DNA from 2 places in the Paenibacillus sp. Y280 genome. Region 2 is predicted to be linked to the other one. Evidence: riboswitches for the same ligand, from Rfam matches in the RefSeq annotation. Region 2 holds a riboswitch; the other holds the start of a gene.
What was found. A riboswitch is a leader RNA that binds a small molecule or an ion and turns the genes downstream of it on or off. The one in region 2 is predicted to bind thiamine pyrophosphate.
Positions count from the first base shown of each region.

Region 1: another riboswitch for thiamine pyrophosphate. It lies ahead of AC1TPC_RS04200 (ABC transporter substrate-binding protein); the one in region 2 lies ahead of thiC (phosphomethylpyrimidine synthase ThiC).

Region 1 is NZ_JBXCIW010000002.1:305,184-312,990, forward strand. Features, by position in the region: gene AC1TPC_RS04175 (glucosaminidase domain-containing protein) at 1-699, opposite strand, end outside; gene AC1TPC_RS04180 (TatD family hydrolase) at 869-1,693, opposite strand; gene AC1TPC_RS04185 (ABC transporter ATP-binding protein) at 1,729-2,523, opposite strand; gene AC1TPC_RS04190 (ABC transporter permease) at 2,527-3,300, opposite strand; gene AC1TPC_RS04195 (thiamine-binding protein) at 3,290-3,592, opposite strand; gene AC1TPC_RS04200 (ABC transporter substrate-binding protein) at 3,668-4,714, opposite strand; TPP riboswitch at 4,886-4,998, opposite strand; gene AC1TPC_RS04205 (glycosyltransferase) at 5,071-6,687, opposite strand; gene AC1TPC_RS04210 (GerAB/ArcD/ProY family transporter) at 6,861-7,807, opposite strand, start outside.
Region 2 is NZ_JBXCIW010000013.1:28,374-36,180, reverse strand. Features, by position in the region: gene AC1TPC_RS17265 (ThiF family adenylyltransferase) at 1-258, opposite strand, end outside; gene thiC (phosphomethylpyrimidine synthase ThiC) at 251-2,014, opposite strand; TPP riboswitch at 2,350-2,454, opposite strand; gene AC1TPC_RS17255 (glycosyltransferase family 4 protein) at 2,529-3,686, opposite strand; gene ytvI (sporulation integral membrane protein YtvI) at 3,771-4,802, opposite strand; gene yfkAB (radical SAM/CxCxxxxC motif protein YfkAB) at 4,884-6,023, opposite strand; gene AC1TPC_RS17240 (HD-GYP domain-containing protein) at 6,157-7,275, opposite strand; gene AC1TPC_RS17235 (bifunctional metallophosphatase/5'-nucleotidase) at 7,423-7,807, opposite strand, start outside.

The sequences.
Region 1 (7,807 bases), on a different contig from region 2:
CTGAACATAGCCCGTTCCTTCGGACAAAATGGATTCGAGCTCTTTGCCATTTACAGCCACATGTGTCCCTGTCCAACTAATCTTCGCACCTAACGCTTCGCCAAGCACCCTTGCAGGTACCCAAGTTACGCCATTAAGCAAGCAGCCATCGGCTATAACCTTCCCCTTGTATTCAACAGCAACATGCTCTGCATCCTTGAGCTGATCCGGTTTTGCCATCTGCTGAACGCTTAAAGCATCATATTTTTTCAAATTATACTGTATAATAATAGCTTTTAATTTAGCTGGATATGCGGGATCCGTTGCGTAGCCGCATGCATACAGCATATCTGCTTGCTGCTCAGGCGTTACAGCACGGCGAACGCGCTCATATCGCGGCGCTGCAAGCAGCAAATCCAAATCCTTATAAAAGTCATATACGCTGTCGTAGGCTCGAAATGCGGCTTTTGTTTTTATGCTGCGCCCATCCATAACCTCCCAAGTTCCTTTTACGACCGCTTTGCCATGCCAATAAGCATTCGTCTGGCCGCTGCCAACCTTAATCCCCCCTAAATTATTCCAAGAATGAATGACTCCTCCTGTTTCGAGGAGATTTTGCGCTAACCGCACGGATGGAAACATCGGCGATCCTTCTCTCCTTACCCGTATGACAGTCGGCGCCAATGTCGCGATAAATTGTTCCTTTGTTAGCTTTGCCATCGTTTGGCTCCCTTCTGCAGCCCTATGTGGCCTGTCTTATTACCCTATCCTTATTTGTATGCTGCGGGAGCGACACTCGCAATGGACAAAGCGGTACGATTGCCGCAAACAAAAGCAAAGGCTGCCCTGTAGAATCATTCATTCTACATGGCAGCCTTCATTTAAGCAATTAGAGTCCATAAAAACGCCGCGTGTTCGCCAGCAAGATTGCCGAAGCCTGCTGAGCGGGCATCCGTTTAATATCTGCTATATGTCTCGCCGCATCGGCAGCCATGGCAGGGCGCGTCGGCTTGCCTGCATACGGCCCCTCGAATGGCCACGGTCCATCCGTCTCGACCATCAACTGCTCGATTGGATATTGCGCGACAAGTCGCTGAATCTCCTCCTCGTAAGCAACATCCGGCGTTATCGAAACTATATAGCCGCTGTCTGCCATGCGGCGAATAACATCCTCGCTGCCCTTGAACCAGTGAAAGTGCGCCCTGAGAACGCCATGCCTCTCCAATATGTCGCAAGCTTTGCCTGCATCCTCATATACTGCATGCAGCACAATCGGGCGATCGAGCTCACCGGCAAGTGCTGCGAAATGCTCAAGCAGCTCCAAATACGGCTTTTCGTCAAATGGCATTCCCGCTTGTGATGCTTCTAAACGCGTATAATACGGCAGTCCGACCTCTCCGATCGCAAACCGCTCTCCCGCTGCATGACGCAAGCGAATCCATGCGAACAGCTCGTCCAGCTCCGCTTCGGCTGGAAGCGGCTGCTCCGGATGAAAGCCATAAGCCGGATGAACCCGTCCGGCATGGCGCAAAGCGATTTCGCGGTTCAAGGCCGAGGATTGCAGATGCATGGAGACCGCAACCACCGCCTCAACGCCTTCAGCGAAGGCAGCAGCCAGCAGCGCCTCCCGCTCCTCCTCCGCATACAAATCCACGTGAAGATGTGCATCCATACATAAGCCAGCTGATGAAGCAGCCTTCAAGTCCGATTGCATTTCAAGGTGATCTGCCCTTAATGTTCTTGCCATCGTTAGCTCCCTTCCTTCGCGCCGACCTTAAGCAGCTCATAAATCTGCTGCTTCAATGTATTAAACCGTGGATCTGTCCATAAAGCCTCATGGCGCGGACGCTCGAACGGGATCTGGAATTCCTCTAGCACCACAGCAGGTGAAGCGGACAGCACGATAATCCGGTCTGACAGATACAAAGCTTCCTCGATGCTATGCGTAACGAGCAGCACCGATCTGCGATTTTGCTCCCAGATCGACATGAGCCACTGCTGCATTTGCTGACGCGTCAAGGCGTCCAATGCGCCAAACGGCTCATCCAGCAGCATCAGGCGCCGCGGCGCAAGCAAAGCCCGAAGGAAGGAAATGCGCTGCTGCATGCCGCCGGATAGGACATGGGGATAGGAATCCGCATATTCATGTAGATCGATTCGCTCAAGCCACTCTCTCGTTTTCTCCTTCGCGGTCTTGCGATCAACGCCAGAGATCGCAAGCGACAGCTCGATATTGCCCGCAACGGTTTGCCACGGCAGCAGCGATGATTGCTGCGGCATATAAGAGATATGTCCGCGTTCGCCTGTCGTCTGCTTGCCGTCGATCCAGATCTCGCCTTCCGATGGCCGCTCTAAGCCGCCAATGACTTGAAACAAGGTTGTTTTCCCGCTGCCTGAGGGCCCTACAATGGACACGAATTCTCCATCAGCAACGGAGAATGATAAGCCAGCCAGCACCTCTTTGCTGGAGGAGCCTCGGCCAAATTGCTTCCGAATGTTCTGCACCTGCAGTGTAGCGTGTAGATTCTCGCCTTTATTGCTCATTCGCTACCTCACCTCTTTCTTAGGGCGCCAACGAATGACAAGACGCTCCGCTAAGGTGATCAGCCCAAATAACGTCAAGCTGATTGCAACGATAATAATGACTGCCGCAAACACGCGATCAGGCATAAACCCTTTGAACGAAATGATCATGAATGCGCCGAGACCTTTGTTCGTGCCTATCCATTCGGCCACAACTGCGCTTAGCACGCTGTAGGAGGCCGCGATTTTTAATCCGGAAAATAAATGGACGATCGCATGCGGAAGCTCCAATCGCCAAAACAGCTGCCATTTGCGAATGCCGATCATCTGCAAATAATTGCGAAGCTGCGCATCGGTATTCATTAATCCGCTCAGCATCGCAACCGTTATCGGGAAGAAGCACACCATGATGACAAGCAGCACCTTTGGCAGCATTCCATAGCCTAGCAGCATCGTCAGAATGGGGGCAATCGCAATAATGGGTACGTTTTGCGACAAGACAAGCAAGGGATACACCGCCGTACGTACGCCGGGAATTAAATGCAGCAAAGCGGCGAGCACGAAGCCCACCGCCGATCCTCCCACAAAGCCAAGCAGCATGATTCGCACTGTCGCTCCCGTATGTTCCATAAGCCTCGGCCATATTTCTATCGCTTCCTTTACGATTGAAATCGGCGACGGAATGAGCCATTCTTGAAATAATCCAAGCGAGGCTGCCGCCTGCCAGCAAACCAGCAGCGTGATAAGCACTGCGGCTGGAGGCCATATTTGGGGCCAGAGCGTTCTCTTATTGCCCATCTGGATATTTCTCAAGCAGCCTGCCCATCGAAGCGCCGCTTGCCGGATTGTAGTAAATTTTGATTTGTGAAATTACAGACGGGCAGCCCATCTCCGTCATCGCTTCGCTCATCGACTGCACGACGCTCAGCAGATGGCTAAGCTCGCCCTCCATCGTCGTTTCAAGCGGTGCTACGCGGTAAGGGACACCCGCTGCTTTGATGATCTCGATTGCTCGATCCACGTAAGGAATGACGCTCTCGCCGCCCGGCGTTGTCGGCAGTATTTGAATGCTTACCAATGCGTTTGCCATCAGAATTCCTTCTTTCTCATCGTTGTTGGCGAGAGGCGGCAGATGCTGCCGCCTCTCTAGATTTTCTTAAAATGCTTATTCCGGCAAAAATTCGTTCGTAAAGGCTTTGTCCGCTTCAAGCTCTTTCTCAAGCAGCTTGTGATCAAACATCCAGCTCGCGTAATTTTCCCATACGCTAAGCTTTTGCTCGCCCCAACGCGGCGCATCATCCTGATATTTCGGACTTAGCCACTTTTGGCTTGCGCGCACAAGCTCCGCGTTCAAATCAGGCTCGGCTTTAATCAAAATCTCTGCCGCGTCCTCCGGATTGTCAATTGCGTATTGGTAGCCTTTTGCTGCGGCAGCCGTGAACGCTTTGACCACCTCCGGCTTATCTTTAATCATCGTCTCGTTCGTCGCAAGAACTGGCGTATAATAATCCAGTTTGTCGCTGTAATCGGTCAAATAAACCATGTTGATCTTCTCGCCGCGAAGCTCCGCTTCCACGCCTGTCCATGCATAATAAATCCATGCAAAATCAATATCTTTCTTAACTGCCGTGAAGAAGTCGCTGTCGCCGATGCTGATCAGGTTTACTTTGCTGACATCCGCACCCTTCTCCTGCATAATGGATTGAATGACCGCTTCCTCGACAGGAGCGCCCCAGCCGCCGTAGGTTTTGCCTTCGAACTTCTCCGGCGAATCGATCCCCTTAGCAAGCGGAGATGCGAAGCCTGAGGTGTTATGCTGAATAACCGCTGCGATCGACACGAGCGGCACGCCCGCAATCCGCGCCATCGTGATCGACTCTTGATAGCTTACGCCGAACTGTACGCTGCCCGTCGCTACCATTTGATCAGCGCCGCTTTGGCCCGGCTGAATAATTTCAACATCAAGCCCCTGCTCTTTAAAAAAGCCTTTATCTCTAGCAACATAAAGCCCGGTATGATTCGTATTCGGCGTCCAGTCCAGTACGACCTGCACCTTCTCAAGCGGCTTGTCCGCTGCTCCCTCTTGCTCTTGCGGCTCCTTGCTCGCTTCCGGCGCGCTGTTGTTAGTGCCGCAGCCTGCAAGCGCCATGACGAACACAAGCATTGCAGCTACGATCCTCCACGACTGTTGCCCTTTTTTCTTCTGATTCATGATGTGTTAGTTCCCCTCTCACTGCTTCTATTTGTATAAGATGACGAGCCCGTATCCGTATCCGGTACAGCAGCACATACAAAAAAGCGTCCCCCTAATCCGGAGGACGCCATATAAATCGGCTGTGCAGCTGCTTGCAGCAAAACTTGATCGCTGTGATCGAGCTTGCTGAATAAACAGTGCTTCTGTCCCTACGCTGGCATTATCCAGATCAGGTTTAACGGGTCGGAATTGTACAGATAATTCCCTCTCAGCCGGCCTAACCAGCTCCCCGGAACATATTCGGTTCGTCAACACTACCAATTGTATAGCAAAACCCGATCATTATGCTAGTATTTTTTTGAAAATGATTATCATCAAGCCTGTTTGCCCTTTGACTCCCTGCATATGTCGACGATATACATCGGCTCGACGCTCCTAAGCGCATGAAGCGGGATCCGCTCACTCGGCTTCCATGACAGACTTAGCTCCTCGCCGCTATCCGGGGAGCCAATAGACTGTACGCCTGTGACTAATGACGTATCCGCTCCTAATGCGGAAACATCCTCTTCCTCTGCAATGTCTTCTGCTTCCTCGGCAGCCTGCGCCTCTGCTGCGGAAGCAACTCTGCCGAACACGAGCAGATAAGCGGCCGTAAGCTCATCCGCTATCGCTTCATTCGTCAATTGTCCAAGCAGCCTGATATAGCCAAGCTGCTCCTGCGGTTTATGCTCTGCGAGCGTCGCCTTCACGTATGCAAAGCCTGACTGGGCATACAGCTGCTTCACCTGCTGGAGCGTATACTGGATCGCCGCTTGTCGCTGCGCGAATACATTTGAAGGATCTAAGTATTGCCGGATATTTTCAAAATAATATCGATTCGCGAAGCCGCCGATGATCCAGCCTCCGGGCCGCAGCAGGCTGACTAATCGCTTCATCGACTGCGGCATGCCGTAAGCATGAGCATCTCCGATCAGGATGCCGTCCAGTCCTTCGGAAGGCAGCGCCCAATCCTTCGGCTCGTTCGAGCGGAACACCGTTATTCCTGATGCCTCGGCAACACTCGCCGCAAGCTCGCTCCGCTCGACACCGTACCATTTGGCTGCTGGAAAATGATTTTTTAGATGATGGATTGTCGCCCCGCAGCCGCAGCCAATTTCCATAATGGAGCTATTTTCGCGCTTGTATTCATAGGATTCTCGTTGTATAACCGTACTAAAATCCATTCTGATTTGCGTCGCACCATCTGGATCAAAGCCCCATTTCGCCCTAAACACGTTCGCATTGCCCCTGTAGGCTTGCAGCAACAGCTCCGGCTCGGAGCTAAAGGGAGCGCTGCCGTCGTTATGGTGAATAAATGTATCTCCGCACAGCAGAAGCTTGTAGCCTGCAAGCCGCAGTCTCAAGCAATAATCGTCATCCGCCAAGCTGCCCATGCCGAAGCTCTCGTCAAACGTTCCGACCCGCTCATACGCCTCCCGCCGCATAAGCAGGCAGAAGCCAGCCAGCTTCACGCGCTCCTCCCACTTCGTTTTGTCGGGAAACGCATGCAGCGCGGAAGCGAACAGCTCCATTTCCTCTATCGTCTTATATGCGGTCGGAATAGTCGACCAGTAGGATGCCGAATTCGTTGCGGGGCCAACCGCTCCAATCCGTTCATCGCTTAGCAAGCAGCGCTTTAATCCTTCAAGCCAGCCTGGCGTTGCGATCGTATCGTTATGAAGCAGCATGAGAAGCTCGCCCGAAGCGGCGGCAAGCCCCAGATTGCAGCCCTTGGCAAAACCTGCATTGAAACCGTTGTCGATTACGATGAGGTCGCTTTCGTTTTTTGCCCATTCCACCGTATTATCCATCGATCCATTATCTACAATAATCAGCTCATAGCAGCCACGCTGCGTATGCCGCCGAATGCTCTCCACGCATTGCTTCGTGTAATCAAGCTTATTGCAGGCAATAAGAATAATGCTTGTCATGCACCTATTGGCATCGCTCACGCGTATCCCCCTCAAGCAAGCGTAAACGGCTTACGCAGTCCTTCGGCGGCAAAAGCTCGTTCCGCGATGAAATATAAGCAGCTCATCTATGCTCATATTTCAAGCTGTACCCATAAAATATGTCGGCGCAGCCTTTTCGGTGAGGAGTAGAAGTGCCTAACAACTAACCGATGCTATGCCGCTGTTTTATACTTCTTTCGTATGCCTACGATAAGCATAAGCAGCGGCAGTATAATTTGAAATAGCGGAGCGACCTTCAGCGTAATGTCGAGACCGACCCAAATATGTACCGTGTTATTTCTCTCCACAAACGACGCTGCATAGATAAGCAGCCCGATCGGCATGACGCAATACCGATAGGCGATGCCTGTTACCGCGTTAAACGTAAATACCGATGCCATGTAGAGCGCCGTCATTTTCACATAGAGCCCGATAAACAAAAGCAGCGTTACAATAACATCCAACCTCTCCAGAAAATTAGCCAGCGTGATCAATTGCACGACCTCAAGCAGCGGCAGCGCGGTAAGTGAAGCGATCTCCGGCCCAAGCACGCAAAGCGTGAGCGCATTCATGAGAATAAGAAAAGCCGATACCCCGATGTAAGCCCAATAAGAGACGCGCCCGATCATTTTTTTCTCGCTGACATGCTTCCAGAACACGAAAAAAATGATCATTTGTCCAAAAGGAAAGGACAGCAGGTCGGGAAATGCCGCCTTCACAACAGGCATCGGCCCATGCTCCATGAGCGGAAGCAGATGCGTTATGTTCGGCAATCTGGCTATGAGTAAAAGTAAAATAATGAAAAAATAACTGAGCGCTGTAATGGGAAACAGCAGCTGTACGACTCGGACAAACACTTCAAGCCCCTTGCTTACGGTGTAAGCCGCAGCGCTCATAATGAACAGCATAATAATCCATTTTGGCGTGAAGGAAAGCAGTGCCATCATCGTAAGCTCGCCGACATCCCGCACGTTGCGCATCGATTCGTAGGCAAACCACAAAGCATGAAGAATGCCGACAAAGCCGCCGATCCATTTGCCAAAATGCATGATGTAAAGCTCGGCAAGCTCCGATTCAGGGGACCGCTTCTGTACGCGAATATACATGACAGTAAGCAGCA
Region 2 (7,807 bases):
AACCGCAAGAGCGTCCGCTTCATCGAACAGCATTTGCCGCTGCAGATTGCTGGGCTCGACGAAATCCCGATCGACCAGTCTAACCTCGCCTACCCCCGCCCGAACCATATGCTGCGCAAGCGACGCGCCAAGCGCGCCGACGCCGACAATGAGAACCGACGACTTGGCCAGCTTGCGCTGACCATCCTCGCCGATTGCCGCAAATCTGGTTTGCCTCGAATATCGGTCGAAAAAAACCGGCTCGGTACCATTAGCCATAAATCATGCTCCCTGCCGCCTTGAACGCTTCCGACTTCTCCTTCATTCCCGCTTCAATCGCTTCAGTCGTTTCCATCCCGTTTTGCGCGGCGTACTCCCTAATGTCCTGAGTAATTCTCATGCTGCAAAATTTAGGGCCGCACATCGAACAGAAATGAGCGGATTTGGCCGCATCCGCCGGAAGCGTCTCGTCGTGGTACGCCATCGCGCGCTCGGGGTCAAGCGAGAGATGGAACTGATCACGCCAGCGAAATTCGAACCGCGCCTTGGACAAGGCGTCGTCGCGCAGCTTTGCTCTCGGATGCCCCTTCGCCAGATCGGCTGCGTGAGCCGCGATTTTATACGTAATAACGCCTTCCTTCACATCCTCTTTATTCGGAAGCCCCAGATGCTCCTTCGGCGTTACGTAGCACAGCATGGCTGTACCGAACCAGCCGATCATTGCAGCTCCGATTGCTGACGTAATATGGTCATAACCAGGTGCAATATCGGTCGTTAGCGGGCCAAGCGTATAGAACGGCGCTTCATCGCAAACCTCTATTTGGCGATCCATATTTTCTTTGATCAGATGCATCGGCACATGGCCGGGACCTTCGATCATCACCTGCACGTCATGCTTCCAAGCGATTTTCGTCAGCTCGCCCAGCGTATCCAGCTCGGCAAATTGCGCGGCATCGTTTGCGTCGGCGATCGAGCCTGGTCTAAGCCCATCCCCGAGCGAGAATGACACGTCATAGGCTTTCATAATTTCGCAAATCTCTTCAAAATGCGTATACAGGAAGTTTTCCTTATGGTGTGCGAGGCACCAAGCTGCCATAATCGACCCGCCCCGCGAGACGATGCCTGTAACGCGCTTAGCGGTGAGCGGAATGTAACGCAGCAGCACGCCCGCATGAATCGTAAAATAATCGACGCCCTGCTCCGCTTGCTCGATTAGCGTATCGCGAAATACTTCCCAGCTAAGATCCTCCGCTTTGCCGTTTACTTTCTCCAGCGCTTGATAGATCGGCACCGTTCCAACCGGAACCGGCGAATTGCGGACGATCCATTCCCGCGTCGTATGTATGTTTTTGCCCGTAGACAAATCCATAATCGTATCGGCTCCCCAGCGGGTTGCCCATGTCATCTTCTCCACTTCCTCCTCAATCGAGGAAGCAACCGCGGAATTGCCGATATTCGCATTGATCTTCACGTGAAAATGCCGTCCAATGATCATCGGCTCGCTCTCCGGATGATTGATGTTCGCCGGGATGATGGCGCGCCCTGCTGCGATCTCGCTGCGAACAAACTCTGCGTCCATTCCCTCGCGAATTGCGATATATTCCATCTCCGAAGTAATGATGCCCTTGCGGGCGTAATGCAGCTGCGTAACATTCTGACCGGCTTTCGCACGCAGCGGCTGTCTCACTAGGCCGGGAAACCGCTCTGCCCCCCGCTGTTTTTCCTTATCCTCCGTCAAGAATCCGTTGTCCTCCGGCTTTATTTCACGACCGTCATAATGCTCCACGTCGCCGAGCTCGTGAATCCATTCGCTGCGAAAGGTCGGCAAGCCGCGCCTTACATCTGTTTCTAAGCTCTCATCGGTATAAGGGCCGCTTGCATCGTAGACGCGTATCGGCTCGTTCGGCAGCTCCTCGCCATTTCTGCTTGAGCTTGCCTCCAAAGCAATTTCTCTCATCGGCACGCGGATGCTTTCTTTCGAGCCGGTAACATACACTTTACGGCTGCCCGGAAGGGGCGTTGTCATAATCGCCATAACAAAAAACCTCCTAATGGAATATGTAGAATTCCTCCTGGAGGCATACGCGAGCATATAGGAAAGTTTAACGCACCGCTAACCCACCCACGTATAATCGCTACGTGCACGGCATTCGCTGGAGCGTGAATGAACCGGCTGCACGCTCGCTCAGCGAGACTTGGCGCAGCCCGTTCAACATCAAAAAAACCGCTCCAGCGAGGGAGCGGTCGAAGTGTGTCGTCATGCGCGCAACATCAAACGAAGATTTCCTCCGGCTTGATGCAGCTTTGAAAGTCATTCCTTCCAGCTGGCGTTCCAGCTGGATTCGGCAGAGCTTTCACGCGCAGTTGCATAAACGCACAATCCCACTTTCCTACGCTGGCATAACCCAGATCAGGTTCAAAGGGACCAAAGCATTATGCTTTATCTCAGCCATGACGGCGCCCCTAGTGGATATCCTTGTTAGACTATAACGTTATGCGAAGAAGGGTGTCAACCCTATATTTAACATCCACATGCAAAATTGGACCAACTACATGCCGCTTTCCTTCATCAGCTTCACCCAGCGATCTGCCGTGTGCCGCCATGTGAAGGTCTGCTCGACTCGCTCTCTGCTGCGCTTGCCCAGCTTCTGCCGCAGCTGCTTATCCCGCAGCAGCAGATGCAGCTTTTCCCTCAGCTCCGTTTCAACGCGCGCTTGATTGACTAGATAGCCGGTCTCGCCGCTTCGGATAATCTCCTTCATTCCGCCGGCACGCGTAGCTATGACTGGAACGCCGCAGGACATCGCCTCCACATTGACGAGCCCGAATGCTTCCCTCTGCCCGGATGGAACGACCGCTACATCCGCTACCAGCATCCAGCCCGGCACCTCGGTATGCGGCACATAAGGCACGAACCGAACATGGCCTGGACATTTGCGCCCGAGTCTTTCAAGCATCCGCGCATACGCAGTTTTGCGATGCGAGCCATAAAACGGACTGCCGACGATGACGACAACAAGCTCGGGATGGCTCTTCACAAGCTGCGGGACAATTTTCAGCAAATGGTGTACGCCTTTAAGCGGAATGAGCCTTCCCATAAACAGCACCACTTTTTTACCGGTCAGACCTCTTTTTTTGCGCAAGCTCTCCCTTTTTGCAGCGCCTTCAGCGGAATACTGTGATGGAAAGCGTACCGTATCGACCCCTGGGTAAATGACTCGCATCTTAGATGAGACCTCGGGCACTTTGGACACGACGATTCGCCTAATAAACTCGCTATTCACAATGATTTTATCAGCAGCCTGCAAGCATTGGTGCAGCTTGGCAGGTGAGATATGATTCGGGGAAATAAAAGTGGAGGAATGCAAATAAAGCCAGACTCGTTTGCCTGGATTCATTTGCTTCATGGTCAGCACATATTGCGGACGGTTCTCCACGTCAATGACATGAGGAGAAAACCGCTGCACCGCGCGCCCAACATCATGAATATATCGCTGCTTGCTGCCGGCTGGAAACCGTTCACAAACAACACCTTTAAAATGTCCCTGACGGGGCAGCTTTTTGCTTAATTTTCCATAAATACGCGGCTCTGCATAAGGCATCAGCAATGGGGCGAATTTCTCAACCACCCGCTCAACCGAGCTGCTTCCTTGTGACGGAATTGGAAACGAGCCTGGGGTGACAATCGCTACTTTAATTGGTGCCATCTCTTCGGATGCCTCCTACATGATCTGCTTATTTTGCAGTATCATACGCTCCTAGAAATGTTTTTGACACGGCCCCTACACAGCCTAAAGCTTGAACTTCATTTGGAATAATCCTGCCTTGCGTGCCGCCATGTATATAATAACGACTAAGGGTCCAATAAATACGCCGATTACGCCAACCAGCTTGAAGCCCACATATAAGCTAATGAGCGCGGACAACGCCCCGATTCCGACGGAATCGCTAAGAATTTTCGGCTCCACGATGCGGCGGAACACTGTAATAACGAGGAAGAGCACGATAAGCCCGACACCCACATACATATTGCCGGTAAGCAACAAATAACTTCCCCAAGGGACAAGCACTGAGCCTGTTCCAAGAATCGGCATAATATCAACGATGATGATAAGCAATGCGATCGCCAGCGGATACTTCACATTAAGCACCAGCAAGCCGAGCAACGAAATAATGTATGTAAGAGCACTCAAAATAAACTGCGAGCGCAGAAAGCCGAAAATCGACTTTTTGAGATTGTTAAGCAAATCATTTACTTGCGGCTGCGACTTCTCTTCAAACAATGACAGGACGGTCGCCTTCATCGTATTCAGACTGAAGCTCATCATATATACCGCCACCAAGAAAACGATAAAGAAGATAAACATGCCAGGAATGCTGGAAGCGAACGCAATAACGGAATTAGACAAGGTGCCTACCATTTTGGTCAGCGTGCTCGTTAATCCCATTAGCCAGTTTTCCAGCGTTTCAATCGCATCGGGCGGAAAATTTTGATATAGCGATTGCACCTGCACCATAAGATCGTCAACCATTTCATTCGCATTTTCAAAATAGTTCGGCACTTTTTTGAAGAAAGCGATAAGCTCAGCTACAACTTTGACGCCAAGCAGCGCGATTAAGCCTATGAGAATAATTGTGAACAAGCTGCTTGATATCGTAGCCGCCACTAGCCGATTCATTCGAAACTTATTCATAAACATCTGATTAAGCGGCTCTAGAAAAATAGCTACAACAAGCGCGAGCAAGAACGGCGCTCCAACTGTAAAAAACAAGTAGAGCAGCAGCAATCCTAACCCGATAAATATGATTGTCTTGATCGACAACAGCTTCTCCTCCTCTCTCTTATTCTATATGCGTATTAATTCTCTATTAAGCCTAGCCTGAATAAATGGCTCTCCTGCACGCTAGTCGATTACCGCGCCGCGCTCATGGAAATCAACAGCCTTATAGTACATATCCTTAACGAGTAAATTCGGTCCGCAGCATGCTGCAGCGGGACAATGGCAATTTACGCTTTGAGCAAGTGAATGACCGAGCCATTTATCGAATAAATCCTCCAGCTTCGAGGTGCCAATGTTGCCAAAAGCAGGAACGTCGGAGAAATCTGTTACGAATACATCGCCTGAAAACAAATTGACGTTTAACCGATTGCGGCCGTCCGGATCGTTGCGAATCGTCACATTCGGCTCTTCCGTTAATCTTCTCAGCAGCTTGCGCTCGAGAGGGTTGTCGCTGCATTGGTAGAATGGCAGCGTTCCGAACAGCATCCAGATCGATTTGTCTCTCGCCTTCAGCAGCCTATCGATAGCCTCCAGCATTTGCCCGCGAGTAAGCACCGGCAAATCCTTCGCGAAGGAGCTTGGATACATCGGATGAACCTCATGCCGCTGACAGCCCATTTCCACGATCAGCTTATGGATTTCGTCGATTTTGTCATATGTTCTGTAATTGATCATCGATTCCGCAGAAACGAGTACGCCGGTCTCGCTGAGACGACGCGTATTGTCGATCATTCTTGCGTAAAGCTTGGTTGCCGCCTCTAGCGACACATGATGCCCTGCTTTAGCAAATCCGATTTGGTGAAAATCTTCCGGAGACGTATAGTTAAATGAAATGTGCATAACGTCGAGATAAGGGGCAAGCTGCTCATAACGGCTATAAGGAAGCGTTACATTCGAGTTGATTTGAGAGCGAATGCCGCGGCTTCGGGCATATTGAAGCAGCGGTACCATATAGTCGCGTACCGTTCGATCAGAGAAGGAGGGCTCACCGCCTGTAATGCTGATCGTCTCTAAATGCTCCACTTCGTCCAGTCGGTCCAGCATCTGCTTAAGCGGCAGCTTGGCGGGTTCGGATATTACGAGTGTATCACCAACGGCGCAATGCTCGCACCGCATATTGCAGAGGTTCGAAACGGTCATTTCCACGCTTGTCAAACGATGTCTTCCATATTGCTGCAGCGAACGAATGGGATCCCACGGATCATTCATTGGCGATAATGCGGATAGCGGTCTACTCGTTTGTTGCAAATCTATTGTATTCATTTTCTTCAGCACCTGACTTATTATCTGGAATGAAACATTCTTGCTTTATTGTAATGCGAGGTTGCGAAGGAAGCAAATAAAACGAAGAAAAAGAAGAAAAAAGGAGCCCTCGGCTCCCCATGCTCAAAATCATTTAAATACCAGAGGCATGCTGTACATCAGTAGAGTCATCATTCACGCTTACGATCATCATCGTCAGCTGCTTCGACAAATCAACTTCATACGGGCTTGCAAGCTCTTCCCCAGCTTCATTATACAAGATGCGAACAATCGGCCTATGCGGATAAGAGTGATTAAGATCCGCGACAATACCCGATACGCCCGATTGCAGCTTAACCGTTATCCCGATTGGATAAATAGCGACCTTATCACGGAACAGCTGAACCATTTTTTGCTCATAGAGTGTTCCCGTTCCCGCGTACAACCGCTCAATCGCATCATGGGGAAGCATTGGCGAGCTATAGACCCGGTTTGTTGTCATCGCATCGTACGAATCAACAAGTCCGATCCACTTTGCATAATCATGAATCTCATTGCCCTTGATTCCGCGCGGATAACCGCTTCCGTCAATCCGCTCATGATGCTGGAAAGCACAGTGGGCTACCAGCAGCGGAAGGTTAGGCTCATCCTTCAATAGCTCGTAACCGATTTTGGCATGCTGCTTCATCGCCTCGAACTCCTCTTTCGAGAGGGATCCGGGCTTTCTTAGTACATCGATCGCAATTTGTGTTTTGCCGATATCATGCAGAAGCGCGCCCATGCCAAGCGTCGTAAGCTCATCCTTCGAGTATCCGTTCGACATGCCTAGCAGCGTCGTATAGACGCAAACATTCAAGGAATGCTGATACAAATAATGATCGACGGAGCTCATGTCCATCAGCATGATCATGGCGTCCTGGTGGCTAGATAGATCATCGATGATCATACTCATCATTTGCTTGAATGGCTGGGCGATGTAAGGATAGGTGACGCCCTTCTTCCGCTTCGGGCGATCCATCATCTCACGGAAACTTGTGCGAATTTCTTTGAGAGAGGACTTTAACGTTTCCTCGCTGATTAAGGAAGGCAGTACAATATCTTCCGTTCTCGGATCTGAAATATACACATATTGAATCCCGCATTGCTCCAAGCGGGAAATTAGACGATCAGACAACTCTATGTTTTCGCCAAGAAGGACGAGACCCTCCTGAGAAAATATTTTTTTGGCAAGCTTCATACCTGGCCTGCATTTCGCAATTGGCAACAAACGCATTTTCTCGGTCCTTCCCCATAAAAAAATATGCTAACTATTACATCGGAAAAAGCCGTTCGTAATGTTAATGTACGAGAAAAACGAGAAAACCGCAACCATTTTATACTATTTTTTCGACAAATTTTGTCGAAAAAGACAATGAATTTACTATTTCGTTACATCATTCCACCGCATTTGACGGCATTCGGCAATAGCGGAAAAATCTTGAAGCTGTTCGGCAATGACGTCTCGAATAAATTCAGGCAAATAAAAGGTGGATTGAATGGCGTTGGCCAATGACACATAACCTGCCTTAAAGCTGAACATATCAATCGTGCCAAGCGTATAAATCCGTTCATCTTCAAGCGGAGCCCCGTTTACAGCTGCTTGGATGAGCCTGTTCATCGGAGGCCTTGTTGAATCATAAGTGACGGTCAAGCCAGCAATGGCAAGCATGCCAAGCACTTCGCCGCGAAAGCCATAGCCTTTGATTGGCTTGTGTATAAATTCAGGCAGGAGCGATTGCTCCAGCGCTGTCCTTATGTCTGCTCCT